DNA from 4 places in the Streptomyces sp. B6B3 genome. Region 3 is predicted to be linked to each of the others. Evidence: riboswitches for the same ligand, from Rfam matches in the RefSeq annotation. Region 3 holds a riboswitch; each other region holds the start of a gene.

What was found. A riboswitch is a leader RNA that binds a small molecule or an ion and turns the genes downstream of it on or off. The one in region 3 is predicted to bind cobalamin.
Region 1: another riboswitch for cobalamin. It lies ahead of ABGB06_RS01165 (ribonucleoside-diphosphate reductase subunit alpha); the one in region 3 lies ahead of metE (5-methyltetrahydropteroyltriglutamate--homocysteine S-methyltransferase).
Region 2: another riboswitch for cobalamin. It lies ahead of ABGB06_RS10570 (hypothetical protein); the one in region 3 lies ahead of metE (5-methyltetrahydropteroyltriglutamate--homocysteine S-methyltransferase).
Region 4: another riboswitch for cobalamin. It lies ahead of ABGB06_RS10270 (prenyltransferase/squalene oxidase repeat-containing protein); the one in region 3 lies ahead of metE (5-methyltetrahydropteroyltriglutamate--homocysteine S-methyltransferase).

The regions. Positions count from the first base shown of each region.
Region 1 covers NZ_JBDPLU010000001.1:275,937-280,598, reverse strand. Annotated here, with positions in the region: gene ABGB06_RS01180 (carbon starvation CstA family protein) at 1-1,540, shown strand, start outside; gene ABGB06_RS01175 (CstA-like transporter-associated (seleno)protein) at 1,537-1,746, shown strand; gene ABGB06_RS01170 (GNAT family N-acetyltransferase) at 1,845-2,390, shown strand; cobalamin riboswitch at 2,413-2,558, shown strand; gene ABGB06_RS01165 (ribonucleoside-diphosphate reductase subunit alpha) at 2,748-4,662, shown strand, end outside.
Region 2 covers NZ_JBDPLU010000004.1:80,132-84,793, forward strand. Annotated here, with positions in the region: gene ABGB06_RS10565 (beta-ketoacyl-[acyl-carrier-protein] synthase family protein) at 92-1,354, shown strand; cobalamin riboswitch at 1,418-1,539, shown strand; gene ABGB06_RS10570 (hypothetical protein) at 1,679-2,728, shown strand; gene ABGB06_RS10575 (CbiQ family ECF transporter T component) at 2,725-3,882, shown strand; gene ABGB06_RS10580 (ATP-binding cassette domain-containing protein) at 3,879-4,662, shown strand, end outside.
Region 3 covers NZ_JBDPLU010000006.1:370,802-375,463, forward strand. Annotated here, with positions in the region: gene ABGB06_RS16295 (lysylphosphatidylglycerol synthase domain-containing protein) at 22-1,017, shown strand; gene ABGB06_RS16300 (alkaline phosphatase D family protein) at 1,033-2,655, opposite strand; cobalamin riboswitch at 2,854-3,009, shown strand; gene metE (5-methyltetrahydropteroyltriglutamate--homocysteine S-methyltransferase) at 3,221-4,662, shown strand, end outside.
Region 4 covers NZ_JBDPLU010000004.1:16,488-21,149, forward strand. Annotated here, with positions in the region: gene ABGB06_RS10260 (glycosyltransferase family 4 protein) at 1-439, opposite strand, end outside; gene ABGB06_RS10265 (TetR family transcriptional regulator) at 606-1,292, shown strand; cobalamin riboswitch at 1,289-1,424, shown strand; gene ABGB06_RS10270 (prenyltransferase/squalene oxidase repeat-containing protein) at 1,528-2,928, shown strand; gene ABGB06_RS10275 (SCO2322 family protein) at 2,925-3,611, shown strand; partial or broken gene ABGB06_RS10280 (CbiQ family ECF transporter T component) at 4,067-4,662, shown strand, end outside.

The sequences.
Region 1 (4,662 bases), on a different contig from region 3:
CGAGGTCACGCTCATCGGCGTGGCCCTGCTGCTCTTCGCCATCGTCGCCGGCCGCTGGGTCGCCAACTCCGGCATGGCCGACGCGTTCACCCTGTCCCCGCGGACGCTGGTCATCGCGCTGGTCATCTACGGCTTCGCCGCCTCGGTGGCGCCGGTGTGGCTGCTGCTGGTGCCGCGCGACTACCTGTCGACGTTCATGAAGATCGGCACCATCGGGCTGCTGGCCCTCTCCGTGCTCTTCGTGCTGCCGAACCTGCAGATGGACGCGGTCACCGACTTCGCCTCGCGCGGCGACGGCCCGGTCTTCGCCGGCTCCCTCTTCCCGTTCGTCTTCATCACCATCGCCTGTGGGGCGCTGTCCGGCTTCCACGCGCTGATCTCGTCGGGCACCACCCCGAAGATGATCCAGAAGGAGACGCAGGTCCGCACCATCGGCTACGGCGCGATGCTGATGGAGTCCTCGGTGGCGATCATGGCGATCATCGCGGCCTGCATCCTGGAGCCGGGGCTCTTCTTCGCGATGAACTCGCCGCCCGCGATGATCGGCGACACGCTCCAGTCGGCCTCCGACACCATCACGTCCTGGGGCTTCACGATCACGCCCGACCAGCTCGCCGCGGCGGCCGAGTCGGTGGAGGAGGAGTCGCTGCTGTCCCGGACCGGCGGCGCGCCCACGCTGGCGCTGGGCCTGGCCGGGATCCTCGCCGACTTCCTCGGCGGCGAGAGCATGATGAGCTTCTGGTACCACTTCGCGATCATGTTCGAGGCGCTGTTCATCCTGACCGCCCTCGACGCCGGCACCCGGGTCGGCCGCTTCATCCTCCAGGACGCGCTGGCCAGCGCCCACCCGTCGCTGGCCCGGCTGCGCTCGCACACCTGGCTGCCCGGCGTCTGGCTGACCAGCGGGCTGGTCGTCGGCCTCTGGGGCTACCTGCTCTGGGTCGGGGTCAACGACCCGCTCGGCGGAATCAACACGCTGTTCCCGCTGTTCGGCATCACCAACCAGCTCCTCGGCGCGGTGGCGCTGGCCGTCTGCACGGTGCTGCTGGTCAAGTCGGGACGGCTGCGCTACGCCTGGGTCACGGCCGTGCCCATGACCTTCGTGGCGGTGGTGACCCTGACCGCGAGCTGGCAGAAGGTGTTCTCGGACGATCCCCGGGTCGGCTTCCTGGCCCAGCGTGACGTCTACCAGGACGGCATCGACGCCGGCGAGGTGCTGGCTCCCGCCCAGGACGTGGGCGACATGGAGACCATCGTCACGAACGCGACGGTGGACGCCACGCTGACGGCGGTGCTCGCGCTGCTGGTCATCGTGGTCTTCGTCGACGCGGCGCGGGTGTGCGTCAGGGCCGCCATGCGGCCGCAGGACGTGGCGCTCGCCGAGGCGCCGGCCGAGGAGTCCCAGATCGTCGCCCCGGCCGGGCTCATCCCCACCAGGGAGGAGAAGGCCGACCTCGTGGCCGCGGGTCTCGGGCCCGGCGGCGGCATTCCCGAGCAGTCCAGGAGCTCCGCCGAGACCAGGACGGGGGCGCGACCGTGACCGCGGCCCCGCCGCGCCGGGCCGCCGCCCGGCTGTGGTGGTACGTCAGGGAGTTCACCGGCGAGACCGCGTACGAACGGCACGTGGCGCGGCTGCGCGCGACGGACCCGACGGCTCCGGCGCCGAGCCGCCGCGAGTTCGAACGGCGGCGCGTCAGGTCCCGGTACGGCGACCCGGCCGGACCGCCCGGCGGCGGCTGCTGCTGACCGACCGTCTCCGCACGTGCGGGCCGCGGCGCCGGGCGGCGGTCGGAGGGCGGCGGTCGGAGGGCGGCGGTGTCAGACCCCACGGTCACACTGATCCCATGGACATCACGATCAGGGACGCGAGGCCGGCGGAGTTGGCGGCGGTCGGGGCGCTGACCGCCGCCGTGTATCTCGGGGAGGGCCTGCTGGTCGACGCCGAGCGCGACCCGTATCTGGCGGTGCTGCGCGACGCGGCGCGGCGCGCGGAGCACGCCGAAGTGCTGGTGGCCGTGGCGCCGGACGGTCCGGGCGACGAGGTGGTGGGGACGGTGACCTTCGTCACCGCCGGGGAGTACGCCGACATCGCCGGCCCGGACGAGGCGGAGTTCCGGATGCTCGCGGTGTCCCCCGCCGCGCGCGGGCGCGGGGCCGGCGAGGCGCTGGTGCGCGAGTGCCTCCGCCGGGCGCGCCGGTCCGGCCGGCGGCGCATCGTGCTGTCCAGTCAGTTGCAGATGCACACGGCCCACCGGCTGTACGAGCGGCTGGGCTTTGTGCGGACACCGGAGCGGGACTGGGAGCCGCTGCCCGGGTTCGTTCTCAGCACGTTCGCACGAGGCCTGGACGATCCGCCGACCGACGAACTCCTCGGCGACCACAACATATAGGGGCGCTCGACTTTCACGGCACAAGATGTATGCTCGTGCTCGCTGCCACCGCAGGGGAATCCGGTGCGAGTCCGGAACTGTCCCGCAACGGTGTGTGATGGGCTGATCCTTGCCGTTTTCTGATGCCCGTCACGAGTCCGAATGCCTGTCGGCGGCGGAGGAACTCGTCCGGGCCTCGTGGGCTGGGCCAGCGGACGCGGTGCTTGGATGCCCTTTGCCCGGTTGCCGGGGGGACACGCCTGCCCGCGCGCGCTCGTCCACCTGCGTCGCCCCTCGCGCCGTGAGGAGAGCGTCGCCGTGACCATCGCACCCGAGATCGTCGCCCCATCCCAGACCGCCGCCGAGCCACCGGATCCGATGCGGCGTCTGCTGGCGGCGGCGTCGGCCGGGCTGCCCGCGACCGACCCCGACCGGGTCGCGGCGGCGGTGGCGCGCGGCCGGCACGCCGGCTCCGACGCGGCCGAGGTGCGGGACCTGGCCATCGAGGCCGCCGCCGGACTCATCGTCGAGGACCCCGAGTACTCCCGGCTCGCCGCCCGGCTGCTGACGGTCGCCGTCCGCGAGGAGGCCGCCGGCCAGGGCGCCGGGTCCTTCACCGCCTCGATCGAGGTGGGCCACCGGGAGGGTCTGATCGCCGACCGCACGCTGAGCTTCGTGCGCCGGCACGCGGCCCGGCTCGACGCGCTGGTCGAGCGGGCGGTCGCCGAGGGCGCGGACGACCGGTTCGGGTACTTCGGGCTGCGCACCGTCCACTCCCGGTACCTGCTCCGCCACCCGACCAGCCGGGCGGTGATCGAGACCCCGCAGCACTTCCTGCTGCGGGTGGCCTGCGGCCTCGCCGCCGACGAGTCGGAGCCCGCGCTGGCCGAGGTCGCCGAGCTGTACCGGCTGACCAGCCGGCTCGACTACCTGCCCTCCTCCCCCACGCTGTTCAACTCGGGCACCCGGCACCCGCAGATGTCCTCCTGCTACCTGCTGGACTCCCCGAAGGACGAGCTGGACTCGATCTACGACCGCTACCACCAGGTGGCCCGGCTGTCGAAGCACGCGGGCGGCATCGGCCTGCCCTACTCCCGGATCCGGGCCCGCGGCTCGCTGATCCGCGGCACCAACGGCCAGTCCAACGGCATCGTGCCGTTCCTCCGCACCCTCGACGCCTCGGTCGCCGCGGTCAACCAGGGCGGCCGCCGCAAGGGCGCGGCCTGCGTCTACCTGGAGACCTGGCACGCGGACATCGAGGAGTTCCTCGAACTGCGCGACAACACCGGCGAGGAGGCCCGGCGCACCCACAACCTCAACCTCGCGCACTGGATCCCCGACGAGTTCATGCGCCGGGTCGCGGCCGACGCCGACTGGTCGCTCTTCTCGCCGGTCGACGTGCCGGAGCTGGTGGACCTGTGGGGCGAGGAGTTCGACGCCGCCTACCGCCGGGCGGAGGCCGCGGGCCTGGCGCGGCGCGCGGTGCCGGCCCGGCAGCTCTACGCCCGGATGATGCGCACCCTGGCGCAGACCGGCAACGGCTGGATGACGTTCAAGGACACCGCCAACCGCACGGCCAACCAGACGGCCCGACCCGGCGCCGTGGTGCACTCCTCGAACCTCTGCACCGAGATCCTGGAGGTCAGCGACGACGGTGAGACGGCCGTGTGCAACCTCGGCTCGGTCAACCTCGCCGCCCATGTGACGCCCGCCGGCGGGATCGACTGGGACCGGCTGGACGCCACCGTGCGGACGGCGGTGGTCTTCCTCGACCGGGTGGTGGACATCAACTACTACCCGACGCGGCAGGCCGGCGACTCCAACGCCAGGTGGCGGCCGGTCGGGCTGGGCGTGATGGGGCTGGCGGACGTCTTCTTCCGGCTGCGCCTGCCGTTCGACTCGGCCGAGGCCCGGGAGCTGTCCACCCGGATCGCCGAGCGGATCATGCTGGCCGCCTACGAGACCTCCGCCGAGCTCGCCGAACGGCACGGCCCGCACCCGGCCTGGGCGGACACCCGCACCGCCCGGGGCACGCTGCACCCCGACCACTACCCCGAGACCACCGCGTCCGCCGCCTGGCCGGAGCGCTGGGACGCGCTGCGCGCCCGGATCGCCCGCGTCGGCATGCGCAACTCCCTGCTGCTGGCGATCGCGCCCACCGCCACCATCGCCTCCATCGCCGGGGTCTACGAGTGCATCGAGCCGCAGGTCTCGAACCTCTTCAAGCGGGAGACGCTCAGCGGGGAGTTCCTCCAGGTCAACGCCTATCTGGTGGCCGAGCTGAAGCGGCTGG
Region 2 (4,662 bases), on a different contig from region 3:
CCTCCGTCCCGCGCTCAACGCACGCGCATGTCGCCACCTGACGGGTGGCGAGTGATCAACAAACCCCCGACTAGCGGAGCTAACAAATCCCGTGAACGCGACCAATCGATCGGTGGTCGTCACCGGCATCGGCGCAACAACACCGCTGGGTGGCGACAGCGCGACGACCTGGGACGGCCTGGTGGCCGGCAGGTCAGGCGTCGGAGTCCTGACGCAGGAGTGGGCCTCCCGGCTTCCCGTCCAGATCGGCGCCCAGGCGGCGTCCGACCCGGCCGAGGTGCTGCCCCGGCCGCTGATGCGCCGCCTGGACCGCTCGGCCCAGTTCGCGCTGATCGCCACGCGTGAGGCGTGGGCGGACGCCGGCTTCACGGCGAAGGCCGGGGAGGGCGCCGACGTCGAGCCGGGACGCCTGGGCGCGGTCGTCGCGTCCGGCATCGGCGGCGTCACCACGCTGCTCGACCAGTACGACGTGCTCAACGAGAAGGGCGCGCGCAAGGTGTCCCCGCACACCGTGCCGATGCTGATGCCCAACAGCCCGGCGGCCAACGTCGGCCTGGAGGTCGGCGCGCGCGCCGGCGTGCACACGCCGGTGAGCGCCTGTGCCTCGGGCGCGGAGGCCGTGGGGTACGCCGCGGAGATGATCCGCACGGGCCGGGCCGACATCGTCGTCGCCGGCGGCACCGAGGCGTGCATCCACCCGCTGCCCATCGCGGCGTTCGCGAACATGATGGCGCTGTCGAAGAACGAGGGCGATCCGACGAAGGTGTCCCGCCCCTTCGACACGGCGCGCGACGGCTTCGTGCTCGGTGAGGGCGCGGGCATCGTGGTGCTGGAGTCCGCCGAACACGCCGCGGCGCGTGGCGCGCGGATCTACTGCGAGATGCTCGGCCAGGGGCTGTCCGCGGACAGCCACCACATCGCGCAGCCCGAGCCGACCGGCGCCGGCATCGCCACGGCGGTGCGCCATCTGCTGGAGCAGACCGACCTGAAGCCGGAGCAGTTGACCCACGTCAACGCGCACGCCACCTCGACGCCGCTGGGCGACGTCGCGGAGATCCGGGCGCTGCGCCAGGTGCTGGGCGACGATCTGGACCATGTGGCGGTCTCGTCGACGAAGTCGATGACCGGCCACCTGCTCGGCGGCGCCGGCGGCATCGAGACGGTCGCCACGGTGCTGGCGCTGCACCACCGGACGGCTCCGCCGACGATCAACGTGGACGAGCTCGACCCGGAGGTGGACGCCGACATCATCCGGGACACGCCGCGCACGCTGCCCTCGGGCACCATCGCGGCCATCAACAACTCCTTCGGATTCGGCGGTCACAACGTGGTACTGGCCTTCCGAACGGTCTGATCGGAGCGTTACCCTGAGGGACGGTCATCGGCTGGAACAGGCCGGTGACCGTCCACTCGTCTCCACAACTTCATGCGCGTACGTGCGAGGGAAGCCGGTGCGAATCCGGCGCTGACCTGCAACCGTGAGCGGCACCGCCAAGGGGCCGCGAGTCGGGACGCTCGGCGTACGACGCGAACCGCTTCCCACTGTCACGGACTGCAGCGTGGAGCCCTCAGCCGCCCCGGCTCGTCGGCCCCCTGACGCCTCGCTTCGCGAACGCGCGCCAGGGGTTTCGCACGTCGGGCGGCAGGTGGGACCGGCTGCCGGAAGGAAGGGCATGCCATGTCCCCCGCCCGAGCCGTTGTCGCGCTGCTGCTCGCGATCTCCCCGGTCCTCCCGGTCCTCCCGGTCCTTCCGGCGAGCCCCGCCGCCGCGGCGACCCCTCGCGCCGGCGCCCCCGGGTTCTGCCCCGACGGCGACGGGGTCACGGTGGTCGTCGACTTCCGGGCCCTGGGCGGCGAGCAGGTGGTGCGCTGCGCGCCGGGCCCGCAGGAGGACGGCGTGGACGCGTTGCGCGGCGCCGGATTCGAGGTGGAGGGCACCAACCGCTGGGGGGACTCCTTCGTCTGCCGGATCAACGGCCGCCCCGGGCCCGACGCCGAACCGTGCGTGGACACCCCGCCGGCCTCGGCGTACTGGTCGTACTGGCACGCGCCCGACGGCGGTGCGTGGGAGTACAGCCAGTACGGCGCCACCTACCGGACCCCGCCGGAGGGGAGCTTCGAGGGCTGGGTTTTCTCGACGAACGACGGGGAGGGCGAGGCGTCGCCGCCCGGCGTCGCGCCCGAACGCCCCGGCGACGGCGGCTCGTCGGGCAGCGGGTCCGGCGGTGCGGGCGACGGCTCGTCGGGTGGCGGGAATTCGAGCGGCGGGGGATCGGGCGACGGCGGGGCGGACGGCGAGGGCTCCGCCGACGGCGGCGCGTCGGCCGGCGGCACGCAGTCCGGCGGCTCGGGTGGCGCGGACGAGGCGGGCTCGGACGGCCCGGGCGGAGCGGGCGGAGCGGGCGACAGCGACGGCTCTGCCGACACAGGGAGTCCCGACGACGAGCACCAGGACGAGGGCGAGGACCGCTCAGACGCCCCCGCTGACGGTGCGGGTCCGGGGCAGGGCGACGCGTCCGACGACGCGTCCGCGCCCAGCCCGACCGAGGCGTCGGACTGGTCGGGCGAGGACACCGAGTTCGAGGAGCGCCGGTCCGCCGCGGCCGAGGATTCGGCCGGACCGCCCGCGTCCACGCTGGTCGCGCTGGGCCTGCTCGTCGCGCTGGTCGGGACGGCCGGGCTCGCCGTCTGGCGCAGACGTCGGGCACGCGGGGCGGAGCACCCGTGAGCCGCGTCCTCGTCCGGCCGCGCGGGGTGCTGCCCCGCACCCTGCACCCGGGCGCCTGGTGGCTGTGGGCGCTGGGCCTGGCCGTCGCCGCCAGCCGCACCACCAACCCGCTGTTGCTCGCCCTGCTCGTCGCCGTGGCCGGCCTGGTCGTGGTGCGGCGCCGCACCGACGCGCCGTGGGCGTTGTCCTTCCGGATGTATCTGCTGTTCGGTGCCGTCATCGTCGTGCTGCGGGTGCTCTTCCGCGTCGTGTTCGGCGGCGGTTCGGGCTCGACCGTGCTGTTCACCCTGCCCGAGATCCCGCTGCCGGAGGCCGCCGCCGGCATCCGGCTGCTCGGCGAGGTCGCCGCCGAGGAGGTGCTCGGCGGGCTCTACGACGGCCTGCAACTGGCGGCCATGGTGGTGTGCGTGGGCGCGGCCAACGCCCTGGCCAACCCGAAGCGGATGCTGAAGGCCATGCCGGGCGCGCTGTACGAGATCGGCACGTCCGTCGTCGTCGCGCTGTCCGTCGCGCCCCAGCTGATCGAGAGTGCCGGGCGGGTGCGCCGCGCGCGCCGGCTGCGCGGCGCCCGGGAGCGGGGGTGGCGTGCGCTGCGCGGCATCCTGATACCCGTCCTGGAGGACGCGCTGAGCCGGTCGTTGGCGCTGGCCGCCGCCATGGCATCGCGCGGCTACGGCCGCACCGGCGCCGTCCCCGCGCGGACGAGGCTGCTCGTCGGCGTCCTGGTGCTGGCCGGGCTGCTCGGCATCGCGGCCGGCCTGTACGGGGCGCTCGACCCGGCGGCCCCGCGCTCCCTGGGCGCGCCGCTCCTGTTGGCCGGCGTGGCGCTGGCCGTCGCCGGCCTCGCCCTCGGCGGCCGGCGGGTGCGCCGCAGCCACTACCGCCCCGACCGCTGGCGTGCCGGCGAACTCCTCGCGGCGGCCTCGGGACTGGCCGCGGCGACGCTGATGTACGCGGCGACCCGTGTGGATCCCGCCGACCTGTACCCGTCGCTCTCGCCCCTCGCCTGGCCGGAGGTGCCGCCGCTGCCGGTCGTGGCCGTGCTGCTCGGCCTCCTGCCCGCCGTCCTCGGCCCACCGTCGCCGTCGGCGGCGCCGTCCGCGCGTCCCGGCCGCCCGGGACGCGCGGCCCGTTCGAGGGAGTCCGTCGCGTGATCACGTTCGAGCAGGTGAGCGTCACCTACCACCAGGCCGCCCGGCCCACGCTGCGGGACGTGGAGCTGCACGTCGAGGAGGGCGAGCTGTGCCTGGTCGCCGGGCGGACCGGCACCGGCAAGTCCACGCTGCTCGGCGCCGTCAACGGCCTGGTCCCGAGGTTCACCGGCGGCCGGCTGGCCGGCCGGGTCTCGGTGGCCGGGCGGACCACCCAGAGCCACGCGCCGCAGGAGTTCGCGCATCTGGTCGGCGTGGTCGGCCAGGACCCGCTCGCCGGGTTCGTCACCGACACCGTCGAGGAGGAACTCGCCTACGGCATGGAGCAGCTCGCCGTCCCGGCCGAGACCATGCGGAAACGGGTGGAGGAGACCCTCGACCTGCTGGGCATCGCCGAGTTGCGGCACCGGCCGTTGCGGACGCTCTCCGGCGGCCAGCAGCAGCGGGTCGCGATCGGCGCGGTGCTCACCGCCCATCCGGCGGTCCTGGTGCTCGACGAGCCGACCTCGGCACTCGACCCCACGGCGGCCGAGGAGGTGCTGGCGGCCGTGCTCCGCCTGGTGCACGACCTGGGCACCACCGTGCTGGTGGCCGAGCACCGGATGGAACGCGTGCTGCAGTACGCCGACCGGCTGCTGTACCTGCCGGGCGACGGAACGGTCAGGGCGGGCCCGCCGGCCGAGTTGGTCGACGCGGCGGACGTCGCGCCGCCCGTCGTCGAACTCGGCCGCGCCGCCGGCTGGTACCCGCTCCCGCTGTCCGTGCGCGACGCCCGCCGCCACG
Region 3 (4,662 bases):
CGGGAGGGAACGGCCGGGCCGATGCCGCAGGAGAACCGCACCTGGCGGCGCCTGCTGCCGAGCCCGCGCCAGGCGCTCTGTCTGCTGCCGCTGGTGGCCGTCGCCGGCTGGCTGGTGGCGCACCGCTCGACGCTGTGGACCGGGGCGCGGCAGGCGCTCGACGCCGACGGCCCCTGGCTGATGGCCGCGGCGGCGTGCACGGCGCTGGGGTTCGTCGCCGTCTCCTTCGCCCGGCAGGGCACCGTGCGGGAGCGGCTGCCGCCCGCCCGGCTGCTGGTCACCCAGTTCGCCGCCGGCGCCGCCAACCACCTGCTGCCCTCCGGCATCGGGGCGAGCGCGGTCAACGTCCGCTTCCTCTCGCGCTGCGGACTGCCGCCGGCCCGCTACTCCGCCGCGCTCGCGCTGTACTTCCTGGCCGAGGGGGTGTCCCGGATCGGGCTGCTGCTGGCGGTGCTGCTGGCCTTCCCGAACGCGCTCCGCATGGAGGAGCTGCTGCCGGAGCGGATCGGGCTGTCGCTGGTCGCGGCGGTGGCGGCGGCCGTCGCCGTCGTCCTCCTGCTGACCGCCCTGGCGATCCGCCCGGCGCGCCACGCGGTCGCCCGTTTCCTGGCGACCGCGCTGACCGACGTCCGCGCCCTGCACGCCCGGCCGGCCCGGGCGTTGGCGCTCTGGGGCGGCTCGCTGGCCTTCCCGGCACTCCAGGCGGCCGGGTTGGTCGCGGTGGCGCTCTCGATGGGGCAGGGGGGCACCTCCCAGGCCTCTGAGGCCTGGGGGAGGCTGCCGGTGGCGCACGTGGTGCTGGCCTACCTGGCCGCGACGGTGGTGGCCGCCGTCGTGCCGTCCCCCGGCGGACTGGGCTCCGTGGACGCCGCCCTGGTGGTGGCGCTGGTCGCCGTCGGAGCGCCCGTCGCGACGGCGACCGCCACCGTGCTGGCGTACCGGGTCATCACGGTCTGGCTCCCGCTGCTGCCGGGCGCCCTGGTGTTGGGCGTCCTGGTGCGGCGCGGCGTCCTGTGACCCGGCTCCCGCCGGCTACTGGCCGACCCGGCCCGGCTGGAGGGTCTGCTGGAACAGCACGTCGCCGCCGACCTCGCGGAGCCGGACGGTGAGCTCGCCGCCGTCGCCGTCGATCTCCACCTCGCCGTAGAACTGGTAGCCCTCGGCGGGCGAGACGTTGGCCCGGTCGGGTGCCCTGAGGAAGACCCGCTCAGGCCCGAACGTCGGGTCCAGCTCGTTCGCCGGGAAGGAGCCGGCGTTCAACGGGCCGCTGACGAACTCCCAGAACGGCTCGAAGTCGGTGAACCCCGCCGCGTCCGGCCGGTAGTGCTGCGCCGAGGTGTAGTGCACGTCGGCGGTGAGCCACACCGTGCCGGTGATCCGGCGGTGCTTCACGAATCGCAGCAGCTCCGCGATCTGCAGCTCCCGGCCGAGCGGCGCGCCGGGGTCGCCGTTGGCGACGGCCTCGATGTCCGTCTCGCCGTCGGGCACCACCAGGCCGAGCGGCATGTCGGCGGCGATCACCTTCCACACGGCGCGGGAGCGGGCGAGCTCGGCCTTGAGCCACTCCAGCTGGGCGCGGCCGAGGATGCCCTGCGGGTCGGCGGTCTGCTGGCCCGGCGAGTTGGCGTTGCGGTAGGTGCGCATGTCCAGCACGAAGACGTCGAGCAGCGGGCCGTGGCGCACCACCCGGTGCATCCGTCCGTCGCGCCCGCGGTTCTGGTCGGGGGCCAGCGTGGGCACCGGGAAGTACTCGGCGTACGCCTGGCGGGCGCGCGCCGCCAGCACGTCCACCGACCGCTCGGTGTAGCGCTCGTCGTCCAGGATCTCGCCCGGGTACCAGTTGTTGGTGACCTCGTGGTCGTCCCACTGCACGATCGAGGGCACCTGGGCGTTGAACCGGCGCAGGTTGGCGTCCAGCAGGTTGTACCGGAAGGTGCCGCGGTACTCGTCGAGCGTCTCGGCCACCTTGGACTTGGCCTCGGTGGTGACGTTCCGCCACACCCGCCCGTCCGGCAGGGTGACGCTCGGCTCCAGCGGGCCGTCCGCGTAGACGGTGTCGCCGCTGAACAGGAAGAAGTCCGGGTCGAGGCGGCGCATCTCCTCGAACGCGCGGTAGCCGCCGAGTTCGGTGTTGATGCCCCAGCCCTGTCCGGCGAGGTCGCCCGACCACACGAACCGGACGCCGTCCCCGCGCCGGGCGGGCGCGGTGCGGAAGGTGCCGGTCACGGGCGCGCCGCTCCGCCGCGGGTCGTCCGGGTCGGCGAGCAGCACCCGGTAGTGCATCTGCTCGCCGGGCGGCAGGCCGCGCAGCGCCGTGGTGCCGGTGAAGTCCGTGTCGGGGCCGAGCAGCGGCCCGTGCCAGCGGCGCGGCGCGCGGAACGACTCGGTGGCCGAGGTCTCGACGACCATCAGGGCCGGACGGTCGGACCTCACCCACACCAGGCCCGAGGAGCTCGTGACGTCTCCCGCCTGCACGCCCCAGCGGGCCTCGGGGCGCCCGGAGCGGGCCTGCGCGGGCGCGGCGCCGGCCAGCGCGGGCAGGGTGGGCAGGGCCAGCGCGGCCGAGGCGAGCGCCCCGCCCCGCAGCACCGTCCGGCGGCCGACCGGCCGCCGGTGGTGGGATCCGACGTCCCGTCCGGAACTCGACTCGGTCATGAGGTACCTCCCGTGGTGCGACGCGCTGATCCGCCGCAGCATGGTCCGCCCGCGACGACGTCGGATGCCGCGCGGCGGAACGCCCGGCGAACGCACGGCGAAGAGCCGGACGCCCCTCCCCCAGGCCCGGCGCCGCGGAGGAGGGCATAGGGTCGGGGACGCCGACGGTTCGTCGGGCTCCGCGGAGTCCGGCGAGGCAAGAGGGAACCCGGTGCGAATCCGGGACTGCCCCGCAGCGGTGAGTGGGAACGACCGCCGTCATCAGGCACTGGGCGCGCCGCGCCCGGGAAGCGACGGCCAGTAGGTCCGGCGGCTCCTTCGGGAGCCGGCGGGTGCCCGCGAGTCCGAAGACCTGCCGCCGGCGCGCGCACCGCCGGTGCGCGCTGGTCCTGGGCCTCGCGGGTGGGCTCGTGGGACGCGTTCGTGCCGGTTCCGGCGCGGCGCCGTTCTCGCGTGCTGTCCTCGTGGTTCCGACCGAGGTCAGCGAGCTCGCGAGGAGAGAGCTGTGATCGACGACACCACCCACCGCACCCACCGCACCCACGATGCCCGTCGTGCTGACGAGATCGGCGCGACGGTGCTGGGCTATCCGCGGATCGGCCCGCGCCGGGAGCTGAAGCGCGCGGTCGAGGACCACTGGGCCGGCCGGCTGGACACCGCGGGCCTGTTGGAGGTCGGCCGCGCGCTGCGGGCGGCGACCTGGCGGGAGTTGGCCGACGCCGGCCTGGACTCCGTGCCGGGCAACACCTTCTCCCACTACGACCAGGTGTTGGACGCCGCCGTGCTGGTCGACGCGGTGCCGCCGCGGTTCCGCGCGCTCGGCCTCCCGCCGCTCGACACCTACTTCGCCATGGCGCGGGGCCGGGACGACGTGGCCCCGCTGGAGCTCACCAAGTGGTTCGACACCAACTACCACTACCTGGTGCCGGAACTGGCGCCGGACACCCGGCTGGCGCTCGCCGACGACCCCGAACCGGTCGCCGAGTACCGGGAGGCGGCGGCGCTCGGGGTGCCGACCCGGCCGGTGCTGCTGGGCCCGGTGACGTTCCTGCTGCTGGCGAAGCCGGCCCCGGACGCGCCGGACGGGTTCGTTCCGCTGGACCTGCTGGAGCCGCTCCTGGCCTGCTACGCGGAGCTGTTGGAGCGGCTGGCCGACGCCGGGGCGGACTGGGTGCAGCTGGACGAGCCGGCGTTCGCCGCGGACCGCACGGAGGCGGAGCTCGCGGCGCTGCGCCGGGCGTACGACCGGCTGGCGGCGCCGCGCCGCCGGCCGCGGATGCTGGTCGCCGGCTACTTCGGCGATCTGGGCCCCGCGCTGCCGGTGCTGGCCGGCACCGCCGTCGAGGCGGTCGGCGTCGACCTGGTGGCGGGCCCCGCGGCGGCCGGCCGGCTGGCCACCCTGCCGGGGCTGCGGGACAAGACGGTGGTGGCCGGCGTGGTGGACGGGCGCAACGTGTGGCGCACGGACCTGCGCGCCGCGGCGGCGACCTGCGCCGGGCTGCTGGGTTCGGTCGGGCGACTCGCGGTGTCCACCTCGTGCTCGCTGCTGCACGTGCCCTACGACCTGGCCGCCGAGCCCGGGCTGGACCCCGGGCTGCGCGACCGGCTGGCCTTCGCGCGGCAGAAGGTGGCGGAGGTGGTGCTGCTCGGGCGGGCGCTGCGGGTCGAGGAGCCGGCCGTCACCCGGGGCCTCGCCGAGGCGGGCGAGGCGGTGCGCCGGGGCCGGGCCGCCGCGCGTCGGGACGACCGGGTGCGGGCCCGGGTCGCCGCGCTGCGCGGCCGGCCCCACGAACGGGCCCCGTACCGGGAACGGGCCAGGGTCCAGCGGGCCGGGCTCGGGCTGCCGCCGCTGCCCACCACCACCATCGGCTCGTTCCCGCAGACCGCGGACGTCCGCCGGGCCAGGAGCGCGCTGCGCGCCGGCCGGCTGGACCAGGCCGGCTACAACGAGCGGATGCGGGCCGAGATCGCCCGGGTGATCGCCCTGCAGGAGCGCCTCGGCCTGGA
Region 4 (4,662 bases), on a different contig from region 3:
GCCGGGCCGCGCCGCCGGGCACCAGCAGGCCGTAGCCGAGCGTCTGGTTGTCGTGCACCACGTCGAACTCGCCCCGCCGGGCCGCGAGATGGCGGCGGGCGCGGAGCGAGAAGGTCAACGGCTCGGGGAAGCCGCCGCTCCACATCGTGGCGACCTCCAGCACGTCGATCCAGTCGCGGAACTCGTCGCGGGACGGCGTGCGGAACGGGTCGGGCTGCCGGTAGAGGTCGAGGCTGGGCAGCTCGGTGAGGGCGACGCCCGGGTCGAGCACGGGGTACGGCTGGCCGCCGATGACCTCGACCCGGTGGCCCAGCCTGGCCAGTTCGCGGGAGAGGTGCCGGACGTAGACGCCCTGGCCGCCGCAGAACGGGTTGCCCTTGTAGCTGAGAAGCGCGATCCGGAGCGGACGGTCTTCCCCCGGTCCAGGCTCCGCGGTCACTCAGGCCCCCGTTCGCGTGCTACTCGCAGGTATGGAAGTGATCTGAACGATAACGTGCCCGCGCACCGGGGGGCACCTCCCCGCCCCGGGCCAGGGGCGGGCCGGGGCGGGGCATGGGGCAGCGTGCCGGGGGACGAAATTCGTCGTCCGATGGTCTGATGGACGGATGAGGCAACCGCAGCAGCCGTCCGGACCGGCCGCCCAGCCGGCGGCGGACGACACCCCCCTGGGTCTGAGGGAGACCCCGACCGCGGCGCTGGCCCGCACCGAGCGGCAGCGGGCCCGCCGGCGGCGCATCCTGGACGCCAGCACGTCGCTGGCCTCGGCCGGCGGCTTCGACGCGGTGCAGATGCGGGAGGTCGCCGAGACCGCGCAGGTGGCACTCGGCACCCTCTACCGGTACTTCCCTTCCAAGGTGCACCTGCTGGTCGCCGTGCTGCACGACCAGTTGGAGCGGCTCTGGGACACCCTGCGGGAGCGGCCGTTGGTCGAGGCGGACCCGGCGGACCGGCTGGCGCACGCGCTGCGCCGCGCGTTCCGCGCGCACCAGCGCGAACCCCGGCTCGCGGAGGCCATGATGCGCGCCCTGCTCTTCGCCGACGCCTCCGCACGGGCCGAGGTCACCGCCGTCTCGGCGCTCACCAGCCGGCTGTTGCTCGACGCCTCCGGGCTGCCGGAACCGGCCTCGGCCGCCGAGGCGGAGCACCGGCTGAGCGCGATCCGGGTCATCCAGCACACCTGGCAGTCCACGCTGGTCTACTGGCTCTCCGGCACGATCACCCTGGCCCAGGCGCACGCCGACCTGGAGACCGCCTGCCGCCTGGTGGCCCCGTACCCCGCGCCCGACCGTTAGAGTGAGCGCACAGTTCGCCCGCGAGTGGGGGAAGCCGGTGCGAATCCGGCGCTGACCCGCAACCGTGAGCGTGCCCGCTGCCTTCCGCGGCGCGGCGCGCGAGCCGGGATGCCCACTCGTGGTCCGCACTGGGCCCGTCGAGGAATACGGAGCTGAGCCCGGTGCCCACAGCGCACAGCCGCGCCGTGTGGTCCGCCGTGCCCGGTGACCGACCAGCACAGCGAAAGGCTGACACGTGTCCTTCACCGCGCCGCTGCGCCGCAGCGCACTCGTCCTGGCCTCCGCCGCCGCCCTGGCCGCGGCGGCGACCCCGGCGGTGGCCGACTCCGGGGACGGCGAACCGGCCGACCGGCTGGACCAGGAGGCCCTCTTCGGCGAGGGCGACCCGACGTACGACGGGGTGCTGCGTCAGTCCCTGGCGCTGCTCGCCCAGCACACCGCCGGCTACACCCCGGCCGAGGAGGCCGTCGACTGGCTGGTGGAGCAGCAGTGCGACGACGGCTCCTATCTCTCCTACCGGGCGGACACCGGCGAGCCCTGCCAGGACGTCACCGCCGCCGACAGCAACGCCACCGCGTTCGCCGTCCAGGCGCTGAGCGCGCTCGGCGGCCACGAGGGGTCCGTGGCGGACGGGCTGCGCTGGCTGCGCGGCGTGCAGAACGCGGACGGCGGCTGGAGCTTCAACCCCGGCGGGGCCAGCGACGCGAACTCCACCGCCGTCGTCGTCGGCGCCTTCGCCGCCGCCGGCGAGGACCCGGCCGAGGTGCGGCTCGAGGACGCGTCCCCGTACGACGCGCTCGGCGCGCTGCAACTGGGCTGTGACGCGACGGAGGAGGAGCGCGGCGCGTTCGCCTGGCAGCCCGACGCCGAGTCGGGCGAGCTGTTCGCCAACGACGTGGCCACGGTGGACGCGGTGCTCGCCGCGCAGGGCAGCGGGGTGCTGGTCGACCCCGAGCAGGCCGCCGACGCCCCGGCCGTCGAGCCGCCGTCCTGCGACGGGGACACCGGTGAGACCGGTGAGACCGACGAGACCGGCGAGACCGGCGAGACGACGGAGGACCCGACCGACGGGGCGACGGACGGGGCGAGCGACGAGGCCACCGGGGAGGGCGTGGACGACGGCGCGGCCGAGGAGCAGCCGGTTCACCTCCAGGTCGGGGCGGCCGGCGCCCGGTACCTGGCGGGCGCGCTCGACGCGCGGGAACAGCACCTGGTGACGCTCGCCGAGGACGGGGAGGAGCAGCCCGACTACGCCAGCACGGCGAAGGCCGTGCTGGCCCTTGTCGCCGGCGGCGAGCGGGAGGCCGCCGAGGGGCCGCTCGACTGGCTGCAGGAGCAGCACGTGTCCTGGACGGGCTACGCCAAGAGCCCGGCGGCGCTCGCCACGCTGGTGCTGGCCGCCCACGCCGGCGACGTGTCCCCCGAGGACTTCGGCGGCACCGACCTGATCGCCCAGCTCAACGCGTTGGGCCCCGGGCCCGAGGAGGCGGCGGACGGCGCGGCGGCGGACGCCGCGTCGGACGGGGGCGGCGGCGTGAGCGTGCTGCTGTGGGTCGGCGGCATCGCCTTGGTGCTGGGCATCGCCGTGGGCGTCGTGCTGGGCCGCCGGCGGCGGGCCGGCCGGGCGGCGGAGTGATCGGCCGGGTGATCGGCGCGCTGCGGGGACCGGGCGCGCTCGCCGCCGCGGGCGCCGTCCTCGCCACGACGGCGCTGTTCGCCGCGCCGGCGCGGGCGGACGGCTCGGGCTACCGCTACTGGTCGTTCTGGGAGGGTGCGGCCGACGGCGCCTGGGCGTACGCCGCCGAGGGACCCGGCACGGCCCGGACGCATCCGGGCGACGTGCTCGGCTTCCGCTTCGCGGTCAGCCAGGAGGCGTCCGACGCGCACCAGCCGCGCGGCGCGGCGGACTTCGCCGCCATCTGCGGCGCGGACGGGGGCGGCGACGACCAGGGGGTCGCGCTGGTCATCGACTTCGGCGAACGGGCGGACGCGCCGGACGGCGACCACCCGCCCGAGCCGCGCACGGAGTGCGCCCGCGTCCCGGACGGCGCGACGGCCGCCGAGGCGCTGGCCGAGGTCGCGGAGCCGCTGCGCTACAACGCCGACGGCCTGCTGTGCGCCATCGCCGGCTATCCGGAGCAGGGCTGCGGCGAGCAGCTCACCGAGGGGGGTGGCGCCGGCGACGAGGCCGGCGACGACACGGCCGCGGACGACGCGGGCGGCGGCGGTGGTCCGGTCGCGATCGCCGCCGGCATCGGCGTGGTGCTGCTGCTCGCCACCGCGGCGGCCCGCCGCGGCCGCCGCGGCCGACAGGACTGACCCCGCCCATGTATCCCGCCGCCTCGGCCCTGCGCCGCCCGCCGCCCGCGCGCCCAGTCCGGCGCGGACCGTCCCCGCGGCACCCCGGGCGGGCGTGGCTGGCCGTGCGCGCCGCGCTGGCCGCGGGCCGGAACGTGGCGCACGCGTCGTGGCACGCCGACGGTCGTTCCCGAGGTCCTGGGACCCGCCGGCCGGTCGCGGGACCTGCCCCCAGCTACGGGTACGTGGCGCGGCAGCGGTCCGCGCCCGTCCCGGCGACCCGGGGAGCAGGGTCGCCCGGAGATGACGCCGGTCCCGGCCGCGACGCCGGAGCGTCCGGGGTCGTCCTCCGGGGCCTGGCCGGCCCCGGTCCCCGGGACGGCGCACCGCCCGCCTCCTCACCCGCCGCTCCGCACCGGGCGGGCGGGGCGCGGCGAGGCGGTACGCGTTGGTGGGCGCCCGGGTGGGCGCGGGCGCTGCGTGCGCCCCGGGCCGAGCGGGGCAACGCGCTGCACGCCGGCGCGTGGTGGCTGTGGGCGCTGGGTCTGGCCGCCGCGGCCTCCCGGACCACCAACCCGTTGCTGCTCGCGCTGATCGTCGCCGTCGCCGGCTATGTGGTCGCCGCCCGCCGCACGGACGCGCCGTGGGCCCGGGCCTTCGGGGTTTTCCTGGTGCTGGGCGGGCTGGTGGTCGTCATCCGGATCGTGTTCGCGATCGCGCTCGGCTCCCCGATCGGCGGCACTCGGGTGCTGTTCGCGCTGCCCGAGGTGCCGTTGCCTGACTGGCTGGCCGGGGTGCGGCTCGGCGGCCGGGTGACCGCCGAGGCGCTGGTGTTCGCCGGCTACGACGGGCTCCGGCTGGCCACCCTGCTGATCTGTCTGGGCGCCGCCAACGCCCTGGCCAACCCCGCCCGCCTGCTGAAGTCACTCCCCGGGGCGCTGTACGAGTGGGGGGTCGCGGTGGTGGTCGCCATGACCTTCGCCCCGCATCTGGTCTCCGACCTGCTCCGGATGCGCGCGGCGCGCCGGCTGCGCGGGCGGAGCGACCGGGGCGCACGTTCGGTGCTGCAGGT